3 regions of the Priestia sp. FW507-14D1A genome follow, and region 3 is predicted to be linked to each of the others. Evidence: riboswitches for the same ligand, from Rfam matches in the RefSeq annotation. Region 3 holds a riboswitch; each other region holds the start of a gene.

Region 1 (9,747 bases), on a different contig from region 3:
TGTAAAAGAATTAACCGGTTTATCAGAAAGGCAAATTCGCTACTACGAGAAAAGAAGCCTGCTCTTTCCGGACCGAACCAATACGGGTATCCGGAAATATTCGTTTTCAGACGTCGAACGATTAATGGATATTGCCGATCGCATAGAAGAAGGAGTTCAAACGAGTGAAATACGCACAGAACTGGCCAAAAAAGATGAAGCGAGAAAAATGAAAGAAGTAAAAAACCAAATGCTTCAAGGTCAGTTGAACGCTCATTTCAAGCGGAAGCTATAAAGTATACATACGGTGACTTTCCCGTCTCCGTTTTTATTTCTTTACCGCAGACAAAAAAGCGCATATCTAAAGATATCCGCTTTTTTGTCCGTTAAGCTGAGCGCCCTTTAAAGAATTTCGGCTGATGAGAACTCATGAACTTAGTTTTAGATAAAATGAACATAACCGATCCGCCCCAAATGAACAAAAAGGCAATCATCTCTACGCTAGAAAACGGTTCATGATAGACGAACACTCCTAATAAAAGCGTCATGGTAGGAGCGATGTACTGTAAAAAACCGACCATCGATAGCGGAATAAGCGGCGCTCCTTTAGCAAAATACAGTAGTGGCATAGCTGTAGCGACACCGCCGCCAATTAAAAGAGCGCTCAGATCAAGCGACTGAAGAGAAAAACTTGAAGATCCTTTCACTAAAAGAAAGATAAAATAAATAACAGCAATAGGTGCAACCATCATCGTTTCAATCGTTAATCCTACTTTTGCTTCTAATTGAATAGTCTTTTTTACAAGACCGTACAAACCAAAGCTAAACGCTAAGCTTAATGATACCCATGGGATATGCCCGTATGTAACCGTCATAACGATAACACCTATAGCAGCCAATCCAACAGAAGCACCCTGCCAAAAATTAAGCTTCTCTTTTAAAACGACTATACCAAGCAAAATACTAACGAGCGGGTTGATGTAGTAACCTAAACTTGTTTCAATAATATGATTATGGTTAACCGCCCAAATGTAAACGAACCAGTTGATGCTGATCAGCACTGAAGCCACAAATAAAATGACCGCTTGTTTCGTATTACGAAATAATAAACCAAGCGTCTTCTTTAAAGCACTCATTTGCTTTGTCACAAGCAAAAGTAAAAGCATAAAAACAAATGACCATATGACACGGTGAGCGAGTATTTCATTCGCATTCACTTCGCCAAGAAGCTTCCAGTAAAGCGGAAAAAGCCCCCACATAACGTAAGCGCTGGCTGTATAAACAATACCTGCTCGTTTAGAATCTTGATTCATTTCTCAACCTCTTTTCTTTATCTCTCTGTCTCTTATCATTATAGATGCATTTACCTCTTTTTTATAGCTTTATTTTGCCTATCGAAATAGCTCATAAAAAAAACGATCGCTTTTAGCTCGACCGTTTTTTATACCTTATTTTTTAGGCTGTTTAAATACTTTGGCACTGCGAATATACTCTACATCCTGTACATTTTCTCGCGCGTTAGCGATTCGAGCCGCAGCAAAGAAATAATCGGATAAACGATTTAAATACTGAAGCACCGCCGCATTAATTTTATACTCACGCTGCACGCCAACAACAAGCCGTTCTGCGCGGCGTGTAATCGTCCGGCAAATATGAAGCGTTGTCGCTGCAGGTGTGCCTCCAGGTAAAATAAAACGCTCAATGGCCGGCGCTTCTGACATATAGACATCAATGCGCTTTTCAAGTACTGATATCATGTCGTTTGTTACTTTGTACGGATGATCATCTTTTGCAAATGCTAAATCACTTCCACAGTCGAAAAGCTCATGTTGAATCGTAATTAGCTCTTCTTTTACATCTTTTAATGTTGCTTCATCCAGCTGATAAATCGCTTGACCTACAAAGCCATTTAGCTCATCAATCGTACCGTATGCTTCCACTCGAATATCATCTTTATTTACTCGTCCTCCAATTAAGCTTGTCTGCCCTTTGTCCCCTGTTTTTGTGTAAATGTTCATTGTATTTCCTCCTTCAATCGATTAGCAATTCCGTACCAAATGTGATCTACTTTCCGGGCATGTGCCGCTAAATGCTGATACGCATACCCGCACTCATCTCTCCACTGCCGCTCTGTTGGATCTAAAGGAACAATCCCTTTGCCGACTTCAGTTCCAATCACTATTAACTGTTCCCATACACCGCTGTCTCTCCACTTCTGTATTAACTTTTTAACAACAAGATGCGGAGACTCCAGCTCGCTATGTATTAATTCCTTAACATAGTGCTCAAATCCTTCTAGTACTATGTAACTTTCTTCGAACTCAAACGCTGGTAAAACGGGGTCTTCATACAAACAATGCCATTTTATCGACTCACTGGCATAATGCTGCTTCACCCATTTTCTTTTGCCGGTAAATGCACCGCCGAATACGAAATGCATGCTCTTCTCTCCTTTGCCTGTTTGTATGTACACGCTACTGAAAAACCTTCTCCGTAAGAAAAAGAAACATCCCAAAGCGACGCTGTCTGTTTAAAATGAGATGCAAGTAAACGCAGTGGTCCGCCGTGTGAAACAATAGCAATGTGATGCAATTGCTGACTGGCCGCCAAATCGACCGCTTCTTCCCACGCTACCCAAACTCGTTTTGAAAAGCCTGGGAAGCTTTCACCATTCGGAGGCGTACGTTCTGTCCAGTGATCAATCCAATCTCTATACGCCCGTATGTTTTTTAAATCTTCATACGTCTTCTCTTCCCAATCTCCAAAATGCAGCTCACGCCAATTTTTACTTTTAACCACCTGAGATTTAGGAAAAACAACTGAACTTGTTTCTAGCGCTCTTTTTAAGTCACTGGAAATAACGAGCTGAGGTTCTAGAAAAAGCTCTTTTAATTCATTTTTCCCTTCTGTACTTAAAGGCGGATCACTCCACCCTATATATTTTTTCTGTTGATTTTCAAGCGTCATGCCGTGACGAATACATGTGATAACCAAAGAATTATCCATAAAAACGTTTCTCCTCCTTCAATGGTTGCCCCTATAACATCTCCTGTTACGCCACCAAACTGCGAACGATAAAACCGTATCCACAGCCATAAAAACCCGGCAAAGAAAAGAATAATGAATTTATTGTCCATAAAAACAGCGAAAATAGCAACTAAGAATAGGCTCATGATGATAAATCCATAAATAGACCGTTTGGTGACTCCTTTTTGAAAATAAGCAGCCAGACCCGTATCTTTAGCGGGCTTATCTCTCATCAACAAAAAGGCTGCTCCAATTCTTGGAAGTGTAAAGACTACTAAACATGCCCAAATTGATAAAGAAGAAAGAGACGCTAATTCATAGATCGCACTAAAACGCAGCAGAAGCAGAACCATAAGAGAAAGAATAGCAAAAGACCCAACGTGCGGATCACTTAAAATCTGCAGTTTTTTTTCCTTTGACTGATGAGAAAAATACGCATCGCTTACGTCCATCCAGCCGTCTAAATGAAGACCGCCCGTTAAGATAAGCGGTAAAAGCAAAACTAAAATACTACCAACGATCGTAGTGATAGGTGAAGACTGAAGCAGCTGTAAAAAGCTATAAAACATCAAGCCTAGTAACATACCAATCCACGGCAGCACAAAAAGTGAGCGTGCCGTTCTTTTTTCAGTCCATTGAACGGTTTTAGCCAGTGGTAAGATCGTAAAAAACTGGAGAGAAATTCGTAGTATGGCTATCCATTCTTTCATATATCTACACATTCCTTTCCTTTTTTAAAACGATAGATTCCCGCTTCTACACAAATAGCCACATCTGCTTTTTCTACAATATACTGATGTAATTTCCCTAACATCTTCATATAACTATATGTGGGCTCTTCTAATACACCCGCTTCAAACAGTTCATTAGATACTAGCACAACCGTCTGAGACTGCGCAAACAGCTTATCGAGCGTTTCTGTCATATGACGAAAAACCGCTTGTTTCCCTTCTTTTGTTTGCCACCTTTTTTCTGTTAAAAAAAGCTCATTGGCAAGCCAGTTCGTGACACAATCCAAAAGTATAGCATCATCACTTTGAAGATTCGGCAGAATTTTTTGTAAATCTACAGACTGTTCGATCGTTACCCAAGGCGTGTTCGCTGCTTGGCGTTCTGTTTGATGAAGCTGGATGCGTTTTTGCATTTCCTTATCTGTTTGCCTGCTTGTGGCAATATAAACAGCGCGCTTTGTACAAAAAGTTTGAACCATATTCTCCGCTGCACGTGATTTTCCGCTTCGAACGCCTCCGCTAATAAAGATGATCATATTTCATCAAGTCCTTGTTTGATTACGTTAAGTAAATAGTCATTTTCTTCTTTCGTTTTCACAGCCAAACGGATATAGCGGCCATTTAAAAATGGGAAGTTTTCAGTATGACGAGCTACCACGCCATGGCTTGCTAAATAGACAAGCCATTCGCGCGTTTTAATAGAAGACGGAACACTGCAAAGATAATAGTTTGTCTGAGAAGGAGAAACCAAAAGCCCCCATTCTTTTAGTTGACTCAAGATCCGTTCCCGTTCTTGTTTAATATAATGTACGGTTTCTTTTACAAAATCTTTTTCATCCACACATATCATGCCTACTTGCTGCGACAATCCATTCACACTCCAAGGAGGCTGCTTTTTAGACATCTTGCTGATGATTTTTTGATTTGCCAAAATATAGCCAAGACGAAGCCCGGCAATATTAAACATCTTTGTCATGGAACGCACAACGATGATATGTTCATAATCCAGAATAAGAGAATCAAATGAAGGCTGATATTCGACAAAATCAATAAATGCCTCATCAATCATTAAGTATGTACCATGATGAGCAGCAGCTTTTACTACTTTCATCCATTCCTCATGACTATACATAACGCCCGTTGGATTATTTGGATGGCAAATCCACAGTATTTTTATATCCGGAAGAATGCTCATAATCAACTCTATATCCCAGCTCCAGCCATTTTCTTCAGCTAAAGGAATGTATGTCACTTCACATCCATAAGCTTTACTTGCCTGTTCATATTCAACGAAAGTCGGCTGTACAATCCCTGCTTTCTCTCCTGAAAATAACGAAGCAATAAGGAAAAACGCTTCAGCGGCACCATTTGTAGGCAGCACTTGAGCAGCTGAAACATGATGATGAGCTGCAAGTTTATTTTTCAGCTTCGTTACTTGAGGATCAGGATAACTAAACGCTGCATCCTTGAATTCGTTCCACTTTTCGTGAAGCACAAGGGGAGCCCCTAAAGGATTTGTGTTCACGCTAAAGTCTTTTATATGCGACAAATTCTCGGCCCCTATTGCTTTTAAAAAGACAGTAGGATTAGCTCCATGTGTAGGTAATAGCACTAATAACTCCTCCTAACAAAAAATATAATAACCACGTAGCATAGACCGTCCTTTTCATAATGAAAACAGCTTGTTCAATATGACCGGCTTGCAGGGGAATGAGTGGTTCACCCATTTTTGCACGATTAGATTCTATGCCTTTATATGTATTAAGTCCGCCGAGTTGAATACCTAACAGAGCCGCCACTGCGCTTTCCCCGTATCCGCTATTTGGACTTGGATGCTTCTTAGCATCACGCTTAATCAAACTCGTTACATGCCCAAGAGAATACTGGCTTTTTGCTACATTAACAGCCGTCATCACCACTGCAGTTAACCGACTTGGAATATAGTTTAATACGTCATCGGTTTTTGCACTAAAGTAGCCGAACAGAAAGTAGCGGTCATTTTTGTACCCAACCATCGAATCACATGTGTTAATAGCCCGGTAAAAAAATGCTAGGGCTCCTCCTCCTATAAATGCATAAAAAAGCGGAGCTGTAATACCATCACTTGTATTTTCAGCCACGGTCTCTACCGTCGCTCTGGCAATTTCTCCTTCTGACAAACGATCTGTATCTCGTCCCACAATCATGCTTACTTCATATCTAGCTTTCTCCATATCTCCTAGCTGAAGCGGCTTTTGTACCTTATAGGCAGCTTCGCTTAAAGAACGAGTGGATATAGTAGTCGCAATCATTACGCCCTCTACTATAACACCTGCTATAAAATGAACTCCGTACAAAGCATGGAGGAACAAAAAGGGAACAACTCCTGCGAGCACAGCCATACTTATCACAAGAAGCAATCCTTTGAATCGTTTTCCTGCACCTGTATTTAATCTGGAATCCATCCAATAAATCCATTTGCCGAACCAGCGAACGGGATGCGGCCAATTTTCGGGGTCACCTATAATTCGGTCAATTAGTAAAGCAATCGTCATGGCCGTCATGTGTGCAATTATCGCTTGTGTAATACTCATTTCTTCACCTCTTTCCCTTAAGTCCCTGCTCTAAGCTTATTTTCACCAGCTTGGCTACCGCTTGCCCTAAAGCGGTCATAGAGCCTGCATATTCATATAATGCTCCTTGCTGAGACGCTGCAACTGAGATGCTGTCCGTAGATGTTCCCGTAGCAATCGTCTTTGTAGCCGAATCTATGACACCCAGCTGTGACAGCGTTTTTGTTTTAGCTTCTGTGGCCGCGATAAAAAGCTGTAAAAACGCTGCATCCGTAAGCGTACCTTCCACGAAAAAAAACATATTAATTGTACCGGGAGAGGAATAGAACGGGACAGCTTCATCAGCTGTAATATCTACTGCGTTTCCTACTCCAGCCGTTATCACGGAAGCTACTCTTACTCCGTAGCCTTCATAACAGTAAACCGCTCTTTCTTTTAACCAAACGGCTGTCATCAACCCTACGATTTGCTCATGGCGCACATTTTCTTTCATCAAATATTGCTCATACTCCAAAGAAGGAGTATCTGAATAATAGTCTTTGTGAACAAATCGATTGTAAAAGGTGTCCGTTTCCGTAATGCCTGTTCCTAAAACCCCTGAGCTGTATGTTTTATAAGAAGTCTCGGTTTTCATGATTAAAAGCTCAGGCCGTTCTTCAATTTTAAGATGTGAAAAGGGACCAATCCCCTTTTCAATTCGAACTGGAATATGGTCCCTCTTCTTATTTATTGTACACCTCAGGGTATACTGCTTTTGCTAAGTCCTCTAAGCCATCTACAATACGAGGTCCTAAGCGATTGATTTTGTTTTGATCAACCTTCTCGATGTTACCCTCTTTTACAGCAGTCATGCTGCTCCAAGCGGGACGCTTCATAATCTCATTTTTGTCTGCATCATACGTTGCGATAATAACGTCAGGGTTTAACTTAACAACTTGCTCTTCAGAAAACTTAACCCAACCCTTTTCACTAGCTGCTACGTTATCCGCACCGATCATAGTAAGCATTTCGTTCATGAACGTACCTTTTCCTGTTGTATAAATCTCAGGAGCTCCTGATACCTCTATCCATACTTTTTTACGATCTTCTTTTGAAATCGTTTTTGCTTTTTTCTCAATTGAAGCTACTTTTTCTTTCATGTCTTTAATTGTTTGATTAGCTTCTTTTGTTTTACCTGTTAATTTACCGATTTGCGTAATAGAATCATAAACCGTATCAAACGTTGTTGAATCTTTTACAACAAATACCGGAATACCCGCACTTTCAATTTGTTTAAATACTTCATCCGAAACGCCCATACTTGAAGCGTGTGCCAGCACTAAATCAGGATTTAAAGCAATAACTTTTTCCGCATTAACGTTCATATCTCCTACCTGCGCTTTTTTCTTTACGCTTTTAGGATAATCATCGTTGCTTGTAACACCGACTAATTCTTTTTCAAGGCCAAGGGCATATACAATCTCCGTATTACTTGGCATTAAGGAAACAATTTTCTTAGGCTGTTTTTTCAACGTGATTTCTTTATCACGCGCGTCTTTTACCTTCACTGGAAATGCAGCTTGTGACGTTTGTTCCGTATCTTGCTTCGTTTTTTTATCACTGTTGCTTTGGTTGCCTGCACCGCATGCAGCAAGTACGATGACTAACAGTGCAATAATGGAATACGAAAGCCATTTTTTCATCTAAATACTCCCCCTATATATTGTTCATTGTGAATACGAAACCTCCACGTTAAAGAAAAAGCAAATGATCATGCAAAAAGCAGCGCTATCCCGTTTTTCCGCTTTGACTATGTATACTGCTCGCAGGCAGCTTCAAAATAAAAAAGCTTTACTTTCAATTGAAAGCAAAGCAGGTAACGTCAAGATAAGCAGGAAAAGAATCCGTTCACTATACTTGATATGTATGTTCATTACCCTGCTTCACCCTTCCTCGAAGGTTTCACAGCTAACAATAAGGCAGGTCTCCTGACTTACGCACAGAGCGCTTACAGTGGCGGGACCGCGCTGGTTTTTCACCAGACTTCCCTTTTCACTCAATCTTTAAATTGAGACCTTATTGCTTTACGATTATTCACTTGTCCTAGTATACCCCACTCATGGAAAAATGGAAATAGCCATTCTCACAAAAAAAGCTGCGAGAATGCTCTCGCAGCTTAAGGAATTAAAGAGTTGCTAAAAATTCACGGACCGCTTCAGGCGTTTTAGCATTTGCACTGTGCAAGTGTGCAATTTTTTCACCGTTTTTATATACAAGAAGAGAAGGAATACCCATTACATTGTTTTCAGCAGAAAGTTCTTCAAACTCATCCTTATCAATTTTAAACCATGCTTTATCTGTATTTTCGTCAACGATTTCATCAATGAACATATCCAAACGTTTGCAATCAGGACACCACGTTGTCGTAAAAATTCCAACGCTTAGTGTTTCGTTCTTAATTTGTTCGCGAAATTGTTTTTCTTCCGTAAATTGTTTCATTATGTTACCTCCAACATCTATTCGTTCCTTCTCCCTATTCTATGGTAAGAAGTCTGACTTCATTATAAACGATTTTTTTATCATTGTGCTAATGTTTCAGCTTATTTAGACCATAACGGTTTTAGACGTAAAAAAATGCTAGCTTAAAAAAGCTAACATTTCGAAATCGCAGAATGTTGTGTCTATTATCAGCTAAACCATTTAGGCGGCATGTTTCGGTTCCAATAAATTTTCCCTAAATCATAATGCTTCTGAAAATTATCTGCAGCCGCATGATAGTGAAAATTAAACCAGTATCCATCTTTTGGAGGATTTTCACGCCGTACATGAAATCGTATTAAGTCCTGACCGGTTTCCCGGTCATATACATGGAAAATCTTTTCACCGTAGCCAGCAGCAGGGTGCTCGCTTATCTCGAGATTCTGAATCGACTGTTCACGTTCAGTGCCAATGTCGGTCAGCACTTCTTCAATTTTAGGTAACACTGCTAGACGAAATTCATCTTCAATGACAGGTCCAATTTTTGTTCCAAATTTTTCCACTGACTGTTTTTCAGCTGATTCCATTGCATACGTAACAAATGATGAAACGTCTTCATATTTTGGTTCTTCATATGGCAAATGAATATCTTCTATAACAGCTGTGACAGGAGTTGTTTCTCTTACATACCCTGCTTTATGTTGCTTGTCCGCTTTTGCATCATCAACGTATAAATATTCTGGTGGAGTGACAAGCCCAAATGTAAATACTGTAATAAATACAATTAGCATTCTTTTTATCCATCTAGGCATTCGTATCTTTCCTTTCTCATCTTTTCCCATATGGTCTTTTCATATCGTAAAATTCATTGTTATAACTCACTAGGTATTGTAACATACTTATTAATTTTTTACCTATATTTGCTTATTCATTTATGCTGCCTACGGGCATTCGAAGACTTTTTAGTTAGCACCTTCCTTCTTCTATTTGAGGTTGTCACA
Region 2 (9,747 bases), on a different contig from region 3:
TGCAGCTATAATAATCGTTCTTTTTTTCAAAAGGAACCTCCTTTTCTATATCACGCTGCATTCACGTGATACACCTTTTTATTCCTCCTGTCCCGCAGCCTTTTAGTAGAATGCTGCTTCCTACAAGTAAACTATACGTTAATCCCGGAACAGGAAGTACTAACGTTACCATCAACAGTAACATGCCGATACTTGTAAGAGCTACTCCGGCAGCTCGATTTTTCATTCCTTTCACCACCGTTGCTCTGTAAATCTCTTTTTTATAAAATGATAGAAGTAATATTGATCTACTGTTTACTTAGGTGCTTTTAGCTTACAGCCATGTTAAAACTTCTACTAGTAAGATCACTACTTCACATTACCTTCTCTTTTTAACTAACTCATCATGATTTATGAAATAAAAACAGCTCATCTACTGTTGCTCCAAGCTCTGTAGCAAGTTGAAAAGCTAGCGTTAAGCTTGGATCATACTTATTGTTTTCAATTGCATTAATCGTTTGTCTCGATACGCCGCATACTTTTGCCAGTTCGTCTTGAGACATCCGTTTGCTTTTACGCAGTTCTTTAATTCGATTTTCCACCATTCATCACTCATCTCTAAAATGTAAAAAACTTTTTACATCCATATCTTATATTATTTTTCTTGTTACTGTCAAATATGTTTGACAAGTCAATGTCTCTTACCTACCTAAAAAAGAGATTGAAACATAACGAGAGTGAGCCAGTCTAAAGACGAAAAAATGAGAGAAATGATTGAGTATAAATCGCTTGTTACACCGCTGTTGATTTCCGTGCAAGGTCTCGCTTTCAGCGGGCGCTGAGCCTCCTCGTCGCTTTCGCTCCTGCGGGGTCTCACCTGTGCCGCTTTTCCCGCAGGAGTCTTCGCCTTGCCCTTCAATCAACCGCTAGAAGCAACGAAATAGATTAAACACCTGTGCACCCTCTCAATAAAAAAAGCCGTACTTATTCATGTCAATACCACCTTTACTTTTACATATTTATAATAACTACACAGAAATTAATATAAAAAAGCACAAACTCCTTAAAGGAAGCTTGTGCTTTTCTATTTCGTTGTTTGTTAAAGCTTCTTACTCATATTAAACCACTGCACGCCTGCATGCTGAGATTCGGCAACGCCTTGATTGATATATCCGTTTTTTTCGTAAAACGGAATCAATTCTTCTTTACATGTTAAAGTAATCGTTAAACGCTGTTTGTTCCGCGCTTGTTTTTCAAACTCTCTTAGCAGCATACTGGCAATTCCTTTGTGATGATGCTTGGGATTTACAACAATCCCTAAAATGCTTTGATGACCGCCTGTCTCAGGGTTCGAAATCGTTTTTTCAAACAAATCATCCGTAATAAACGGAGCTGAAATGACGGGACCGTTCACATATCCGATTATTTCTTCATTTTCTTGGGCGATGATAAACGTATCAGGAATGGTGTTGATCCGCGTGATAAATGCATCTTTTGAGGCAGCTTCTTCAGGTGTAAAGCCTTTGTTTTCTAACGTAATTAATTGGTTTAAATCTTTTTCATCCACTTGTCTTATAATCATTGAAACGTTTCCTTTCATTATGTATTTCTCTTTTTTCTCTAAAAGCTTCTATTACATATAACTATCTCTTTCTACTATATATAAAAATGCCCAAACAAAAAAGGATTGACCTCTGCATCACACAGAATTCAACCCTACTTCGCTTTTTAATTAACGTCTTGATTATTTGATAAATGCACCAAACGGCTTGCCCACCGGAAGCACAACTCGACCGTAGTGAGTATTTAATACAGCCGCTGCAGATCCATAGAAAGAAAACAGAGCAATTAATAGCTCTGACACTGCTGCTAGTAAGTGCGTGTATTCATATGCCACACCAAATGTACTTAGCGATAATCCAATGAATAAGAAATCAATTAACACAAAAATAATAAATAATACTTTATGAGTGCCCATTGCTCCAACTGTCATAAAAACGCTGAAAATCAAGTAGCCGACAAAAGCAAATGCGAGCTGCTTCGGATCCGCTTCTTTTGCGAGCGCTTCCCCAAATGCTCCAAGCTGAATAAGCCATGTCATAGCTACACCTAGCCAAAATAATCCGAAGGCACCAAAAGCAGTTGCGCCGAAGGTATTATTATGTTTGAAATCTTGCATAGACGCGATTAACTGTCCTATTCCGCCTAAAAAAATCGCCCATGGCAATACCAATGAAACACCATCGGTTACCCCAAGCTTTTGAAACGATGCAACAAGTGTTACCATGGCAAGTCCGAATAGACCTAGCGCTGATGGATCCGCTGTTACAATTTTAACGTGCTGCGTGCTGTTGTTACTCATGTTGTACCTCCCTGATTTTAAAAACACCTTTAAAAAGATACAAAAATGTACGGGAAGTGTCAATGGATATTTTTGGCCTTTTAAAATCCCATAAGACCAAGCAGTGTAGCGGTTACACTGCTTGTCCTTTACTTTCTTATTATTAAACGTTTTGTAATAAATTTTTTCTGGTTTGTTTTGCAGACTCAACCATCACTTTTAAAGCTTCAACCGTCTCGCTGATTCCTCTTGTTTTAAGGCCGCAGTCGGGATTAATCCAAAATAATGCAGGATCAAGCACCTTTAGAGCACGGTCAATGTTTCGCTGAAGCTCTTCAAGCTTCGGTACACGCGGGCTGTGGATATCATATACGCCAAGTCCAATTCCTTGATTATACGTATGTTTTTCAAACGCATAAATTAATTCGCCGTGGCTTTTAGATGTTTCAATAGAAATCACGTCGGCATCCAGCGCTTTAATCGCATCAATAATTTCTTCGAATTCCGAATAGCACATATGCGTGTGAATTTGCGTCTCGTTTTGCACCGATACCGTCGCTAGCTTGAACGCATACACCGCAGCGTTCAAGTAACTGTTCCAGTTTTCTCGTTTTAACGGCAATCCTTCACGCAGCGCCGGTTCATCTACTTGAATCATTGAAATGCCCTGACTTTCAAGTGCTTCTACTTCTTTTCTAAGAGCAAGCGCAATTTGATTTGCCACGTCGTAGCGCGGGATATCATCACGCACAAACGACCAGTTTAAAATCGTAATCGGACCCGTCAGCATTCCTTTAACTGGCTTATTGGTTAAAGACTGTGCGTAGACCGTTTCTTTGATCGTCATCGCCTGCTCGTACGATACATCTCCGTAAATAAGCGGCGGCTTCACGCAGCGAGAACCGTAAGATTGCACCCAGCCAAACTTTGTAAACTGAAAGCCTCCTAATTTCTCACCGAAGTATTCGACCATGTCCGTACGCTCAAACTCTCCGTGCACAAGGACATCTAAGCCGATGTTTTCTTGAATTTCAATCCATTTTTTTATTTCCTCGTTAATGTACGCTTCATATGCTTCATCGCTTAACTCGCCTTTACGCCATTTTAGACGCTCTTTTCGCACTTCTTTTGTTTGCGGAAAGCTTCCAATCGTTGTCGTTGGAAGAAGCGGCAGTTGAAAAGCTTCTTGCTGAACGCGCTGACGTACGTCAAACGGCGCTTGTCGCTCTGCTTTATAACTGTGCAGCTGCTTCAGCTCTTTTTGCACGTCTTGATGATTTCGAAAAGATGATCCATTTAATGCTTGAATTGCCTGTTTGTTTACGCTTATTTCTTCTTCTATTGCTTCTTTTCCTTGCTGCACTGCTTTTGCTAAAAGCGTGATTTCCTTTAGCTTTTCATCTGCAAAAGAGAGCGCATTTTTCAATACTGGATCAATCGTCTCTTCATTTTTCACCGTGACAGGAACATGTAATAAACTTGATGAAGGCTGCAGAATCAAACGGTCTTTTGATACGGCTTCTTCAATTTCACTGATTGTTAAAAGCTGTTCGTCCAAATTTTCACGCCAAATGTTTCGTCCGTCAATCACTCCTGCTGCCAGCACTTTATCACTCGGAAAACCATATTTATTAAGAGCCGTGAGATTTTCGCCTCGGTCATGCACAAAGTCTAAACCGATTCCTTCAACAGGAAGAGACACAACTTCTTTGTAGTGATCAACGCTGTCAAAATACGTTTGCAAAATGTTTTTTACATTCGGTGCCGCTTCCTTCAAAGTTTGATAGACTTCTGTGTAAAGTGCCAGGTCTTCTTTTGATAGCGTTGTAGATAAAATCGGCTCATCTATCTGTACCCACTCTACTCCTTCTGCCTGAAGCTCAGCTAAAATAGTCGCATACAGAGGAACAAATTGTTCAACTATTTCTTTAAACTCATTTTTTTTATATCCTTTTGACAGCTTTACAAATGTTACTGGACCTAAAATCACGGGCTTGCCTTCAATATTCAGCTTCTGTTTTGCTTCTTTGTAAAACTGAAGCGGGCGATTTTCTACAAGAGACGGCGTACATTCCTCAAGCTCTGGTACGATGTAGTGATAATTTGTGTTAAACCATTTTGTCATCGTAGAGGCTACCGCACCTTTTGTTCCTCGCGCGATGTCAAAATACGTTTCAAGCGATACCGGTCCTCCGTCATAATCAAAGCGCTTTGGCACTAGACCAAACATAGCGGCTGTATCTAACACGTGATCGTATAAGCTAAAATCGCCGACTGGAATCAATTCAATTCCTGAGTCACGCTGTTTTTTTAAATGCCCTAGACGAAGAGACTCAATTTCCTGCAAAAAGATATCTTTCTCTAGTTTTCCTGCCCAAAACTGTTCAAGCGCTTTTTTCCATTCTCGTTTTTCACCAATTCTTGGATAACCTAAGTTTGAACTTTTTACACTGCTCATTTTTTCCACTCCCTGTATATTTTTTATCGGTAAACTAAAAAATCTCTCTTTTCGAAATGAAAAGAGAGATGATACGCATACTTAACTAAAGTTGAGATAGCCTGTTTTTCTCAACACGTATTCCTCACTCCTCTCTATATCCCGTAGAGCTTAAGTGCATACAACAGGCAGGTCTCCTGACTTAGGTTCATCGCTTCCTATCCCTTCCCATTTCAACATGAAACAGTGGTTAATAAGTTGCTCCCCATTACAGTGGCGGGACCGCGCCGGCTTTTCACCGGTCTTCCCTTTTAAGCTGCGTACATTCGTTACACAGCACCTGATGCATTTTTATAAAATTGTTCATTCAAAACATATTCACATAAAATAAAAAGCCTCTCTATCACGAATAGAGAGGCATAGTATCTATGAAATCCTCTCTTATTTTTCAAAGCTGTACGCTTTGCAGGATGTAGCACCTTTTCAACAAGAATGTTAAATGGTTGCCGGGCTTCACAGGGCCAGTCCCTCCGCCTCTCTCAATAAGAGTTTTAATTGTTTATAATATTTTGAATGTAGAGTCATCTTAACACCTTAGATTTATGTTGTCAAAAAATTTTTTTAAAAAATCAGTTTTTAGGAGGTGCTGACGCTAATTTTTGCCTTAACAATTTGTAATCATCTTTTCGATGTGTTTCAATTAAATCTTTTGCTCCCTGGTGATATCCTGACGAATAGATATACTCTACCGCTGTTTCGATAAGCTTTCTTTTTTCTTCGGCACACTCCCGGTCCATTAAGGGGAACAGTCTACCTAAAAGGTCATTTAAATCTTCCTTGATAAAACGATCAAGTCCTTCTTGCATCTTTTCGTTTGCCATGATTGCTCCTCCATTTGCTGTGTATGTTCTAAGCCTCTATAAGCAGGCATTTCACTGTAAATTTTAAGATAAAGTTAAGTCATTAAGCAGTATATCAAGTGAATGTTTTTCTTTAATTACATATGTAATACAAATATATGACAAATATAGAGAATATATCATCATTCATTATCTATTATAACGTTTGACTTAGCCTTCTGCTACAAGGTTTCGTTAAGAGTTATGCACATTTTTCCAAAAGAGGTTGAGACATAACGAAATGAATTCAATCTAAAGGCAAATGGGATACATGAGCTGAATCCCTTGTGACACCGCAGTTGATTTCCGTACGAGATTTCGATTTTTGCGGGAGTCTTCGTCTTGTCCTCCAATCACCTGCTAGAAAGACCTATACACATGAAACCTACGTTTACCCTAACCAAAAAACGAACCACTAATCACACATCTTGATCGATGATTCGTTTCACTTCGTCTAAAACCCTTTTGTTCCAGCCTCTTTTTTTGAACCTAGCTTTCTACTTTCTTGTTTTTACAAACAATTTCTTCGAGGTCGTCCAAAATCCTTCCAAAGAAGAGGTCCTAAAATGTCGTACCTGCTTACAAAAAACTCCGTAAAATTATAATTGTTTAAAATTAAAGGCGGCTCAAAATCAAGGGGAGCACCGGCGCCTCCTGACAATACAAAATCAGTGCCTCTTCCAAGCGTAAACGACCCGTTTCTGTTTTTTCTAATAAACTGCTCGTCATACGCATGCACGTGGCTGACTAACACTTTTTTCACGCGGTGTTCTTGAATTAAATCAAAAAATTCTTGACTTTGAGTAGTCGTTACAGGAAACCCTTCAAGGTTTGTCCACCGGCCAATATTTGGCTGGGCATGCATAGCTAAAACGGTATTACGAGGAGCATCCTCCAGCTGCTGCTCTAAATAATTCAGCTCTCTATCTGTAAATCCATATATTTTATTCTTGGGACTGATAATATTATTTAGTGCGATGCATCGGAAGTTGAAGACAGGAATATCGATGACCCAGTGTACTTTTCCGATAGTAGCTCTGAAGTTTTCTAGGTTGCTTTCCTCAAGGTTTAATTCATCATGATTCCCTACGCATACAAACATAGGAATGTTTGGTGCGATTTTTTCAACAACTTTAACAAAATGCTCCAAATACTCTTTTTTCCCTGTATAGACGGTGTCTCCCCCATGAATAATAAACAGCGGGTTCAATTCTACCGCCTTTTTTAACACAAGCTCAAATTCACCGCTCATCGTGTAACAATTATCGTTTGGTCCGTCACCTCTGCTGTCGCCCATAAAAACAAAGTTAAATGGATCTCTCGGGTTTAATTGTTTAATTCTTTGCTTTAATAACTTTTCAGAACGTTCATGAAGCGTCAAATTCATCAACTAGTTAATCCCCCTATTAATAAATAAATTTAGTTAAAAGTAAACAAGCTTACTTATTTATATGAGAAATTGTTGATGAAGGTCACTACCTTCTTGTAAGCAGAACGCACATTTAAATTAGTTTCCATAGCCTATCTATCCTTTTATTTTGTAAAGCACTGATAGGACCACATAAAAGCTAGAATCCTACTAATCTAAAAAAGAACCCCTTGCTGGGATAGCAAAGGGTTCTTACAAGTTGAGCGTTCACTATAATCAAACGTACTTATTACGCTCAACCGGACTTAAAGACTTGCTTGCAGACCGAGCTGCCATGTCCGTTTCAATTTGCTCTAGGCTGCGTCCTTTTGTTTCAACAACTACAAAACGTATGAAGAATAATCCGAGAATACAAATGATCCCGAACGTTGAAAAGATAACGCCCAAACTAAACTGATCAGCTAAAATTGGGAACACAAGCCCTACTGCCAGCGATCCCGTCCAGTTAAAAGCAGATGAAATCCCAGCACCGATTCCGCGTACAGAAAGCGGGAAAATTTCTCCTACAATGATCCACGTAAGCGGCGCCCAAGAAAACGCATAGCAAAGGATAAAGCAGCAAAGAGCAATTAACGTAACCCAGTTAACAACAACTTCATTAACCCCTAACGCTCCTAGAATAGCCGGTGTAAAAAATGAAAGAGCCATACCCGCCCCGCCAATCGTAAGAATGGTACGGCGGTTGAATTTATCAACAAACTGCAGGAAGATAAGTGTTGTCACCACGAAGATTACCCCAACAATAACCGTAAAGCCAGCAGCTACCTGCGGGGCTAAACCAACTTGACGAGCAATGCTTGTTGCATAATAAACAATTGAGTTTGAGCCTTGAACCTGCTGAAAAGTTGCCATTCCGACACCGATAATTAAAGCTAGACGAAACTTTTTATGAAACAGCTGTTTAATGCCTGATTTCTCATGCACAGCTACGCTTTCAATTTCAGACACTTCTGCTTCCACTTCAGCTGTTGAGCGGCGAAGCGTACGCAGCACTTCACGCGCTTTATCTGGCATTCCATTTTTAATTAAGTAGCGAGGCGACTCTGGAAGCTTGATCATACCGATGCATAAGACAATTGCAAAAATACCGGCGCTGCCAAGCATTAATCGCCAGCTGTTTGGAACCGGCTCAAAAATAAAGGCTACGATATAGCTTAATAATAATCCAATTACAATCATTAGCTGATTTAAACCTGAAAGCTTTCCGCGAATATGAGCAGGTGCGATTTCTGACATATAGGCAGGAACTAACGAAGAAGCCGTTCCTACTGCTGTACCTAAAAAAATGCGCGCAATCGTTAACGTAATTTCCTCCGGTGCAATCGCGGAACCTATGGAGCCTAAAAGAAAGATGATAGACGAAATTAAAATTAATTTTCTTCGCCCAAACTTATCGCCTAATAATCCGCTTAAAATGGAACCGATAATGGCTCCGCCCATTAGCGACGAAACTACAATTCCCAGCCAGAGCGGACTCAAATGAAACGCTTCACGGATATGACCTTCTGCACCAGCAATAATCCCAATATCATAACCGAATAAAATACCGGCAAATGAGCCGAAGAAGAAGATAAACTTACTTGATACTTTACTCATGATTATATCCCCTTTGTATTGTCTTAGTTTTGCTTCCTATCACACAAATTTAAAACGCTTTCATTTATTTCTAAAAACGGCGTTCTTTTACTAACGCTATATTTTCACTTCCAAGGAAGCAGCGCTCCCTCGGAAATGTGAATGCTTACTTAATAATGACGTACTCTAGATCCACAAGCTTTGCATAGCTGACGATTTGATCCGTCGTTAAATTTAGTGAAAAAACCGTATGATGGCCTCCTCCGTTTTCAATCCACGCTTTAAGGCCGTCTTGGAAGTTCGGCTTAATGTTCCAAAGCACGCGCGCTACCGGAAGATTTGGAGCTGGAACTTCCGGCTCAAATGCCGATACTTCGTTAATTAACAGCTTGTAATGCGTGCCGAAGTCAGCCATGGAAACGACTACGCCTTCTCCTTGTTTACCATCAAACACTAAGCGGGCCGGGTCTTCGCGGTTACCGATACCTAGCGGAGAAACGATTAGTTTTGGTTTGTTTACCGCTAGCGTCGGGTCTACTTCAAGCATGTGTGATTGAAGCACTGACTCACGTCCGGGAGCCAATTCATACGTGTAGTCTTCCATAAAGCCCGTTGACTGATTATGACTCATTACTTTAAGCAAACGGTCAAGCGCCGCTGTTTTCCAGTCTCCTTCACCAGCAAAGCCGTATCCCTGTGCCATCAAGCGTTGTACCGCTAGACCAGGAAGCTGCTTCATGCCGTATAGATCTTCAAAGTTAGTCGTAAAAGCGCTGTAGCCGCCTTCATCTAGAAAACGTTTAATCGCAATTTCATAGCTTGCCTGTACTTTTACGCTAGATTCCCAGTCTTCTGCAGAATAATCACCGTAGACAAATTCATACGCGTCTGCATATTCAGCAAATAAATCATTGATTTCTTCTTCCGTAACGGCATTTACATATTGAACAAGGTCGCCGATTCCAAAGTAGTCAACCGTCCAGCCAAATTGAATTTGCGCTTCAATTTTGTCTCCTTCCGTTACGCCGACGTTGCGCATATTGTCACCAAAACGCGCAACTTTAATGTTGAAGCTTTCGTTGTAAGC
Region 3 (9,747 bases):
ACGGTTACGTTGTAGCTGATACGAATGGCAAAACGATTTCAAGCATTGAAACGTTTAAAACGGCTGATGAAGTAGAACAGTATGAATTAAACGAAGTTAAAAAAGTACATAAAGATGTAAGAACAGTTGATGCTCATTATAAGGCTTCAGATTTAGAAAGCTTAGAAGATTTTGATCAAAAAATTAATGAAGTGCTGAAGCGCGTTAATCTTACAAAAAAAGAGTTTAATGAACTAAAATTAAAGGATGTTAAAACATTAACTTCTCATGAAATAGAAGTAATGAAGGCTATACGTGATTCTGTTTCTCCCCTTACAAAAGATACGCTGCTGCAAAAAACGATTCCTGCTAAAGATATTGAAAAGTATGTAGATGGATCTTATACAGCAGTGGGGGGGTATGTAGCTAAAGCTGAAGATGTTCATGATATTACTTCTTACAAAGATTTTGTTGAAAGCTTACGTTTAGATTACATCGATGGTTCAGGCAAAAGGCCGTTTCCTGAAGAAGGATCGACGTATGGTGTAATCAAATTTAAATCGCAAGCGGTAAGCCACGTTGATATTCCCTACGGAACTGTGTTCGGAGGAAAAACAACAGACGGACCTCCATGTACGCTTAATGGGTTTACAGGATCTCGAAACGGGGAAACCGTTCCAGAGTTCAAATTCGATAACTATTATCCACCAGCAAACGGAGCGGAACTATACCAAGTGGTAAATGGGGAAGAAGTACTTGTGGCTACCTATGTGGCAGAAGAAAAACGATTTGTACCAGCGGTTGCTAACCCAATGTAAAGGACTGGTTTTTTGTGATTCGAAAAGGTTTGTATGCAGCATATAATGAACGAGATTACGAATGTTATGAAACGGAAAACGGGGGTGTAAAGCTAATTAGCTATGATAAAGGCGATGTAGCAAATGGATTCATTCCATACAATGATACGACTTTCACAAAAGAAGTTCCTCGTGATGCTGTTGAAGAAGTGTTTTTTATAGCTCCGTATGCTACTTATCAAAATGAAACGTTTGGTGTGTCAGATGCTTCTAATCATCGAGTGCTTTTGACCACATCTGAAAAAGAAAAAGCTGATAAATATCATTTTCAACGTACGGATAAATATCTATACGAAAAACATGTGTTAAGAGAAGAAGTGAAGTTAATGGAGAAAAAAACTCCTTATTCATAATACGCCATAATAAAAAGAGGATGCGAGTGCATCCTCTTTTTATTTAATCAATTTTCTTGAAGTGTTTCTGTTCGTATTATCATTTGTACGAAGGAAGGTAATGCCAAGACCGATTAATCCTCCTACAATAGCAGGAACTACCCAGCCGAGACCTACTCCATACATAGGTAGAATCGATGTAAACAGATCGTTTACTGCCGCAATTTTGAATCCAGCAGCATTTAAGCCATCAAATAAACTAACGATAAACGTGAACAGAAGGCTCATTTGGTAAACTTCAGAACGTCCTTTAAATAAAGGATGTAAGAATGTTAAAGCAATTAACACAATAGCTAACGGATAAATAGCTGTTAAGACGGGAACCGAAATAGCGATTAATTCCGTTAAACCAAAGTTCGCTACAACGGCGCTGAATGCTGATAAAATAACAGCAATCAACTTATAAGAAACACTTGGAAACAGCTTATGGAAAAAAGATGAACAAGATGTTACAAGACCTACACTTGTTGTTAAACAAGCAACGGTAATCATCAGACCTAAAAGAATTCCTCCGTAAGAGCCAAAGTAGTAATTTGATACTTCAGCCAAAACCGTACCTCCGTTATCAAGACGTCCAAGCTCTGATACGCTTGAAGCACCCATATAGGACAATGCACTATAAATAAGAGCTAAAATAACGGCAGCGATAGCCGTAGCTTTTGCACAAATTGTGATAATTTGTCGGTTAGATTTTGCTCCTTTTTCTTTAATTGCATTAATAATAATAATTCCAAAAACAAATGATGCTAGTGTATCCATTGTTAAGTAGCCTTCTTGGAAGCCTTTAAAAAATGAGTGTGTTGTATAAGCTTCGCTTGGTGCTTCAAATTTTCCAATTGGGTTCACAACGGCTACAACTACCAATATTCCAATAAACGTTAATTTAATAGGTGTTAAAACTTTTCCTACTAAATCGACAATTTTCGCAGGATTTAGCGAAAAAAAGCAGGTAATAGTAAAGAAAATTACCGTGAAAATGATAAGGGGAAGGTGCCCTGAATTTTCTGATAAAAAAGGCTTAACGCCGATTTCGAATGAAACGCTTCCCGTTCTTGGCATCGCAAAAAGCGGTCCGATTGCCAAGTATAAAATCGTAGTAAAGATAATACCGAAAGCTGGGTGTACGCGACTAGCTAAAGACTGCAGATCCTCTTTTCCAGAAAAACCAAATGCGAGAACGCCTAGAAGAGGCAGACCTACACCCGTTACTAAAAATCCAGCGTTTGCTGACCAAATATTGCTTCCAGCAGACTGACCTAACATTGCAGGGAAGATTAAATTACCTGCGCCGAAGAATAGGGCAAAAAGCATAAAGCCAATAACCACTATAAATGAAAAAGGAACTTTGTTTGACACGTTAAAACCTCCAAAATTATAAATGCTTTTTATTATCGTGTTGAATAATTAAAATTTTCAGAATTTTATATTCGAATAATAAAAATAAACATGTATCGTATTATACTAACCTAAAATGCATATTTCAATATAAAATTTTATTTTTTTAATTTATTCGCTGAAATAGCAAAAATAGAAAAATTCTTAGCAAAAAAATCTCAATATACAACAATTATTTGATATGATAAAACAGAACTGTAAGTTTTAAAAATTCGCATGTGCGGCCTTACATCCTTTTAGTAAAGAACTGTTTACATAAGGTGCTGTAAGGATGTATATTTATACACGGTTCGCGGAACCGCATATGCTCGATGGATGAAAGTCAACTGTGCGAAAGGAGCAAGAAAGTGAAAAGGTTAGGTCTAGCAACTCAGATTCTAATTGGACTGATTTTAGGCGTAGCTGTAGGTGCTATCTTTTACGGAAGCGATACAGCCATTTCTATTTTACAGCCGATTGGAGACATATTTATTCATTTAATTAAGATGATTGTCGTACCGATTGTGATTTCAGCATTAATCGTAGCGGTCGCAGGAGTAGGCGATATCAAAAAATTAGGTAAGCTTGGCGGAAAAACAATTCTTTATTTTGAAATTGTTACAACCATTGCTATTGTAGTGGGGATTATTGCCGCGAACTTATTTCACCCTGGTGCAGGGGTTGATATGGGACATATTGAAAAAAGCGATATTTCTCAATATGAGGCAACGGCAAAAACGTCTGAAAGTACAGGGATTGCTCAAGAGCTTCTTCATATTGTTCCGACAAACGTCTTTCAATCGGTAGCAGAAGGCGATCTTTTACCAATCATTTTATTTTCCGTACTGTTTGGTGTAGGCGTAGCTTCGATTGGAGAGAGAGGAAAACCTGTTTTAGCCTTTTTTGAAGGCGTCTTGGATGCAATGTTTTGGGTAACTAATTTGGTGATGAAGTTTGCTCCAGTAGGTGTATTTGCACTTATTGGTGTTAATATTATAAAGTTTGGTGTCGGATCACTTATTCCATTAGGAAAATTAGTGTTCGCCGTTTACTTCACCATGATTTTCTTTGTGCTTGTGGTTCTTGGAATTATTGCTAAAATGGCTGGAACAAGCATGTTTACGCTGATAAAAGTGTTAAAAGACGAGCTGCTTCTTGCTTTTACAACGGCAAGTTCAGAAGCCGTTTTACCGTCTCTTATCAAAAAGATGGAAGACTTCGGCTGTTCTAAATCGGTTACATCGTTTGTTATTCCAACGGGCTACACGTTTAACTTAGATGGTTCAACCATTTATCAGGCGCTGGCATCGCTGTTTATTGCTCAAATGTACGGCATCGACCTTTCCATTATGGATCAAATTCAGCTCCTTCTTGTGCTAATGTTAACCTCAAAAGGAATGGCTGGTGTACCAGGGGCATCGTTTGTAGTTGTACTTGCTACACTTGAATCTATGGGCTTCCCTCTTGAAGGCATGGCATTTATTGCAGGAATTGACCGCATTCTTGATATGATGCGTACCACAGTTAACGTAGTAGGAAATGCTTTAGCTGCTATTGTAATGTCCAAGTCTGAAGGCGAGTTTGATAAGCAAAAATCATTAAATTACACAAATGAATTAAAGAAATCAAACATAGCTTAAAACAAAAAAGCCGGGCAGATGCCCGGCTTTTTTGTTTGGAGTTGCCTGTTATCTTTTTTGAAACATATGGTAAAATAAAAGAAATGAGAGACAAAGGAAGTGTCATAATGACGGAAACTGTTCAGTTAATTAAAAAGCTTGTTTCGATTCCCAGTCCTTCTGGAAATACAGAAAAGGTAATTTCATTTGTCGAAGACTATGTAAAAGAGCTAAATATTCAAACGTATCGCAATCGAAAAGGGGGCTTAGTCGCTACTATTCCCGGTAAAGATACAGATCACCACCGCATGCTGACGGCTCATGTCGATACATTAGGTGCTATGGTAAAAGAAATCAAACCGAGTGGACGTCTGAAAATCGACCTGATTGGAGGGTTTCGCTACAATTCTATTGAAGGAGAATATTGTGAAATTGAAACTTCATCAGGAGAAGTATTTAAAGGAACCATCCTTATGCATCAAACATCTGTTCATGTGTATAAAGATGCAGGGAAAGCTGAGCGGAATCAAGAAAATATAGAAATTCGATTGGATGAAAAAGTACATAGCGCAGAAGATGTTCGCAGTCTTGGAATTGAAGTCGGCGACTTTGTTTCGTTTGATCCTCGTGTAGAAATAACAAAAAGCGGTTTTATTAAATCTCGTCATCTCGATGATAAAGCAAGCGTAGCTTTATTGCTTCAGCTCATGAAAATAATTCAAGAAGAACAGATCGAACTGCCATACACTACGCATTTTCTCATTTCAAATAATGAAGAAATTGGATACGGAGGAAATTCGAACATTACGCCTCAAACAGTAGAATACTTAGCGGTTGATATGGGTGCTATGGGAGATGGACAATCTACTGATGAATACACCGTGTCTATTTGTGTAAAAGATTCAAGCGGCCCATATCATTACGGTTTGAGAAAGCATTTAGTGGAGCTAGCTAAGCAGCATGATATTCAGTACAAATTAGATATTTATCCGTTTTACGGATCAGATGCTTCTGCTGCTATTCGTGCCGGACACGATATCGTACACGGCTTGATTGGTCCAGGAATTGATTCTTCTCATGCGTTTGAGAGAACGCATCAAGATTCATTGAATCATACGTATAAGCTTCTCTATTACTATGTTCAGTCGAACATGATTCTGCTTTAAGAAAGGGATATTTAATTAGTGTATTTTTATGCAAAGGAAAGAACAGAACGGGATTGTGATGTCTGTTCTTTCCTTTCTTAAAAAAGAAGCCGGCTGTCTGGCTTCTTTTTTTTTATAAATACTATATATTTTTTTACTGGTGAATCAACAGTTGGTTAAAAAAGCACCTTTTTAAAAAGGTACAATACTGCTTAAACCTTTTGTACATTTTGTTCATTTACAGAAGTTAAAATGTTTTTAAATTTTTAAAAGTTTCTTGTGACAAGTTTTGTAGAATGGGTTTTCAAAAGGAAATGGTTTCGTCATAATGTGGATATAGCGATCACTACAATAATCGGAGGCGAATCTTTTCATGTGGGTACTGACGGTATATGCTGGAAAAGAAATGAAAATGTTTGAATTTGAAACTGAAAAGCAGGCGAGAGAAGCTTTTGCCAAAACAAATGGCTGTAAAGTTCTTTCAGAAGTCGTGTATTATAATGATCCTCATTTAACATTGGTAGCTATATAAGTAGAAAAACAAGAGCTGATTTTTTGCTCTTGTTTTTTTATGGCTCTTTATATCCTATAAAAAGAATAGAGTTGAAATAAAAAAAAATGTACGCTATGATATGGTAGTTACTTCTATTATTCTGATAGTTTAAAAGGTTCATATATATCAAACAGCAACAGTAAAGATGCCAAGAAGGCTTAATAGGGAAACTGGTGAAAGACCAGTACTGCCCCCGCAACTGTAAGTGTGGACGAACGAGTATAACCACTGTGGAAAAATCACGGGAAGGTTCTCAAGTAGAATGATACACAAGTCAGGAGACCTGTCTTTATTGTGAAGTTTCTATTTCTCCGGGGAGCGGGAAGGGAAACGTTGGCTTAAAGTGGCATTCGTGTACACTCTTATTCTGACGTTTTACCCGCTCGCATATTAGCGAAGCGGGTTTTTCTCGTATCGCAAAACTACATATCGTGCAAAAAAGGTGCGCAATGTCCACATTGCGTTAAATGGGAAGTCTGGTGTGAAGCCAGCGCGGTACCCGCCACTGTGAAGATGAGCTGATTGCATATGCCACTGTATTCGGGAAGGCGCAATCAAGTGATGAATCGAAGTCAGGAAACCAGCCTTTTTCTAATGCGAAGCTTACCCTACGGGATATAGGTGGAAGTGCAAAAACTTAGTTTGAATTTTTCTGCGCCTCTATCATTGATAGAGGCGCTTTTTTTAGTAAAGGAGCGAATGAGTGTGACGACGTGGAACTTAAATGGAACAAAACATCACGTATTGATTTGTAATGGAAGCAGCTGTATGAGAAAAGGTGGAGAAGAAGCCACGCAAGCTATTCGAAATAAAGTGACAGAACTGGATTTGGATGAAACGGTTCATACAACGCGTACACGTTGTAACGGACGATGCAAAGATGCTCCTGTAGCTATCGTCTATCCTTCAGGAGATTGGTACAAGCAGGTCACTGAAACCGTGGCTCATCGGATTGTCGAAGAACATTTAGCAGGAGGCTGCAGTATAAAGGAATCGCTTATTTATGAATATGATCAAAATGGTTTCGTTTCTCCGGAAAACAGTGACTCCATAGAAGGAATTGACAAAGTAAAAAGTAACGCATAAAGGAGGAGCTAGCATGAAAGGTAAACTTTTAGTTATTGGATTTGGGCCGGGAAGCTTTGAACATATTACACAGCGAGCAAGAGAAGCCATTCAAGAAAGTGATATGATCATCGGTTACAAAACCTATGTGGAATTAATTCAAGGACTGTTAACGAATCAGCAAATTATTAGTACGGGAATGACCGAAGAAGTAAGCCGTGCACAGGAAGCTGTAAAGCAAGCTGAAGCAGGAAAAACCGTAGCTGTCATTTCGAGCGGAGATGCGGGAGTATACGGAATGGCAGGCCTTGTGTATGAAGTGTTGATTGAAAAAGGCTGGAAAAAAGAAACGGGCGTAGAGCTGGAAGTAATTCCTGGCATTTCGGCTATCAATTCATGCGCATCTCTCCTTGGAGCGCCCGTGATGCACGATGCTTGTACAATTAGTTTAAGTGACCACCTTACGCCTTGGGAGCTAATCGAAAAAAGAATTGAAGCAGCTGCACAAGCAGATTTTGTAGTGGCTTTTTACAACCCAAAGAGCGGAAGACGAACAAGACAAATTGTTGAAGCGCAAAGAATTCTATTAAAGTATCGTTCCCCTGATACGCCTGTTGGTCTTGTGAAAAGCGCTTATCGTGACCGTGAAGAAGTCGTAATGACCAACTTAAAAGACATGTTAAATCATGAAATTGGCATGCTGACTACCGTTGTTGTCGGAAATTCATCTACGTTCTTTTACGACGATTTAATGATTACACCGCGCGGATATCAGCGAAAATATACCCTCAACCAAACGGAGCAGCCGCTAAGACCGCATCAGCGACTTCGAAAAGAAGCAGAACCATGGGCTCTCGATCAAGAAGAGACTGTAAAGCAAACAGCTTCGACTATTGAAGCAGTTCAGACCAAAACAGAAGAAACAGCAACTTCACGAGCTCTTGCAGAAGAAGCGCTTCAAGCAATTTTAGGTGAACCTACTTCTGCGGTCGTACGTCAGCCAGTACAGTCTATTTTCGAAGTGGCGATTAGTCCAGGACTTGCCAATAAGAAATTCACGCCTGTTCAAATGACAACACTAGCAGAAGTTGTTGGTGAAAAAGGTACGATGGAGTATACACCTGACCATCAAATCAAACTGCAAATCCCAACGGCTCAGCCAGATGTGATTATTAAAAAGCTCCAAGCAGCTTCCTTTTTACTATCTCCGGTCGGAGATGTGTTCACAATTAAAGCGTGTGATTTTTGTGACGGAGAAAAAAGCGATGCTATTCCACATACGGAAGAATTACAAAAACGCCTCGGGGGAATGGACATGCCAAAAGAGCTGAAGCTTGGTATTAATGGATGCGGTATGGCTTGCTATGGCGCTGTTCAAGAAGATATCGGCATTGTCTATAGAAAAGGTGCGTTTGATTTATTTTTAGGAGCTAAAACGGTTGGACGCAATGCGCATTCAGGTCAAATTGTGGCGGAAGGTATAGCGCCTGACGACATTGTTGAAATAGTGGAGAACATTGTCCATGAATATAAAGAAAAAGGTCATCCTAATGAGCGGTTTCATAAATTCTTTAAGCGTGTGAAGAACGTTTATGGATTCGACTATCAAGATATAACACCAAAAATAAAAGTAGAACCAGCTCCGTGTGGAGATTAAAAAATGGGAGGGCATTATATGAAATCAGTTTTATTTGTCGGTCATGGAAGCAGAGATCCTGAAGGGAACGATCAAATTCGCGAATTTATTTCGACTATGAAGCATGATTGGGACGCATCTATTTTAGTAGAAACGTGTTTTCTAGAATTTGAACGCCCAAATGTAAGTCAAGGCATTGATACATGTGTGGCAAAAGGAGCACAAGATGTAGTTGTAATTCCAATTATGCTCTTGCCTGCGGGCCACTCTAAAATACATATTCCGGCGGCTATAGATGAAGCTAAGGAAAAATATCCACACGTAAACTTCGTATACGGACGTCCCATTGGCGTTCATGAAGAAGTCCTTGAAATTTTAAAAACGAGATTACAAGAATCAGGAGAGAATTTAGAAACTCCAGCTGAAGACACGGCTGTTATCGTCTTAGGGCGAGGAGGAAGTGATCCTGATGCAAACAGTGATTTATATAAAATTACGCGCCTTCTTTGGGAAAAAACAAACTATAAAATCGTTGAAACTTCTTTTATGGGCGTAACTGCTCCGCTGATTGATGAAGGGGTAGAGCGATGTTTAAAACTAGGCGCTAAAAAAGTGGTTATTCTCCCGTATTTCTTATTTACAGGAGTACTAATTAAGCGTTTGGAAGAAATGGTGACGCAGTATAAAATGCAGCATGAAAACATTGAGTTTAAGCTCGCCGGCTATTTCGGTTTTCACCCAAAACTGCAGACAATTTTAAAAGAACGTGCTGAAGAAGGATTAGAAGGGGAAGTGAAAATGAACTGCGATACGTGTCAATATCGCCTCGGCATTATGGAGCATATTGATCACCATCATCATCACGATCATGACCATGATCACGGACACCATCACCACGATCACCATCATGACCACGACCACCATGAAGATAAGGTCGGCGGGCTAAAATGATTTTATTGTTAGCCGGAACTAGCGATGCACGTGCATTAGCCGTGCAAGTGAAAAAAGCAGGTCATGAGGTTACGGCAACGGTTGTAACCGAAAACGCAGCTATCGAATTACAGCGTGCAGAAGTGAAAGTGAAAATTGGACGTCTCACAAAAGAAGATATGATGGATTTTGTAAAC

What was found. A riboswitch is a leader RNA that binds a small molecule or an ion and turns the genes downstream of it on or off. The one in region 3 is predicted to bind cobalamin.
Region 1: another riboswitch for cobalamin. It lies ahead of AC3WJG_RS19525 (ABC transporter substrate-binding protein); the one in region 3 lies ahead of AC3WJG_RS14865 ((2Fe-2S) ferredoxin domain-containing protein).
Region 2: another riboswitch for cobalamin. It lies ahead of metE (5-methyltetrahydropteroyltriglutamate--homocysteine S-methyltransferase); the one in region 3 lies ahead of AC3WJG_RS14865 ((2Fe-2S) ferredoxin domain-containing protein).

Annotation. Positions count from the first base shown of each region.
Region 1 covers NZ_JBYSWQ010000006.1:1,389-11,135, forward strand. The annotation lists gene AC3WJG_RS19475 (MerR family transcriptional regulator) at 1-274, shown strand, start outside; gene rarD (EamA family transporter RarD) at 366-1,292, opposite strand; gene AC3WJG_RS19485 (cob(I)yrinic acid a,c-diamide adenosyltransferase) at 1,428-1,997, opposite strand; gene AC3WJG_RS19490 (bifunctional adenosylcobinamide kinase/adenosylcobinamide-phosphate guanylyltransferase) at 1,994-2,419, opposite strand; gene AC3WJG_RS19495 (histidine phosphatase family protein) at 2,371-2,985, opposite strand; gene cobS (adenosylcobinamide-GDP ribazoletransferase) at 2,943-3,716, opposite strand; gene AC3WJG_RS19505 (bifunctional adenosylcobinamide kinase/adenosylcobinamide-phosphate guanylyltransferase) at 3,713-4,273, opposite strand; gene cobD (threonine-phosphate decarboxylase CobD) at 4,270-5,349, opposite strand; gene cbiB (adenosylcobinamide-phosphate synthase CbiB) at 5,324-6,310, opposite strand; gene AC3WJG_RS19520 (adenosylcobinamide amidohydrolase) at 6,315-7,031, opposite strand; gene AC3WJG_RS19525 (ABC transporter substrate-binding protein) at 7,012-7,971, opposite strand; cobalamin riboswitch at 8,230-8,362, opposite strand; gene AC3WJG_RS19530 (thioredoxin family protein) at 8,453-8,767, opposite strand; gene AC3WJG_RS19535 (YpjP family protein) at 8,956-9,558, opposite strand.
Region 2 covers NZ_JBYSWQ010000001.1:330,040-339,786, forward strand. The annotation lists gene AC3WJG_RS02005 (DUF5301 domain-containing protein) at 1-30, opposite strand, end outside; gene AC3WJG_RS02010 (hypothetical protein) at 62-226, opposite strand; gene AC3WJG_RS02015 (helix-turn-helix transcriptional regulator) at 384-584, opposite strand; gene AC3WJG_RS02020 (hypothetical protein) at 681-902, opposite strand; gene AC3WJG_RS02025 (GNAT family N-acetyltransferase) at 1,079-1,579, opposite strand; gene AC3WJG_RS02030 (acetate uptake transporter) at 1,724-2,341, opposite strand; gene metE (5-methyltetrahydropteroyltriglutamate--homocysteine S-methyltransferase) at 2,484-4,778, opposite strand; cobalamin riboswitch at 4,928-5,116, opposite strand; SAM riboswitch class I at 5,196-5,306, opposite strand; gene AC3WJG_RS02040 (hypothetical protein) at 5,387-5,638, opposite strand; gene AC3WJG_RS02045 (metallophosphoesterase family protein) at 6,168-7,043, opposite strand; gene AC3WJG_RS02050 (sugar porter family MFS transporter) at 7,302-8,681, opposite strand; gene araA (L-arabinose isomerase) at 8,827-9,747, opposite strand, start outside.
Region 3 covers NZ_JBYSWQ010000003.1:247,650-257,396, reverse strand. The annotation lists gene AC3WJG_RS14895 (hypothetical protein) at 1-797, shown strand, start outside; gene AC3WJG_RS14890 (UCP033725 family protein) at 812-1,189, shown strand; gene brnQ (branched-chain amino acid transport system II carrier protein) at 1,229-2,584, opposite strand; gene AC3WJG_RS14880 (cation:dicarboxylate symporter family transporter) at 2,971-4,242, shown strand; gene AC3WJG_RS14875 (M42 family metallopeptidase) at 4,350-5,387, shown strand; gene AC3WJG_RS14870 (hypothetical protein) at 5,740-5,898, shown strand; cobalamin riboswitch at 6,046-6,224, shown strand; cobalamin riboswitch at 6,343-6,522, shown strand; gene AC3WJG_RS14865 ((2Fe-2S) ferredoxin domain-containing protein) at 6,625-7,005, shown strand; gene cobJ (precorrin-3B C(17)-methyltransferase) at 7,019-8,641, shown strand; gene AC3WJG_RS14855 (sirohydrochlorin chelatase) at 8,660-9,571, shown strand; gene cobK (precorrin-6A reductase) at 9,568-9,747, shown strand, end outside.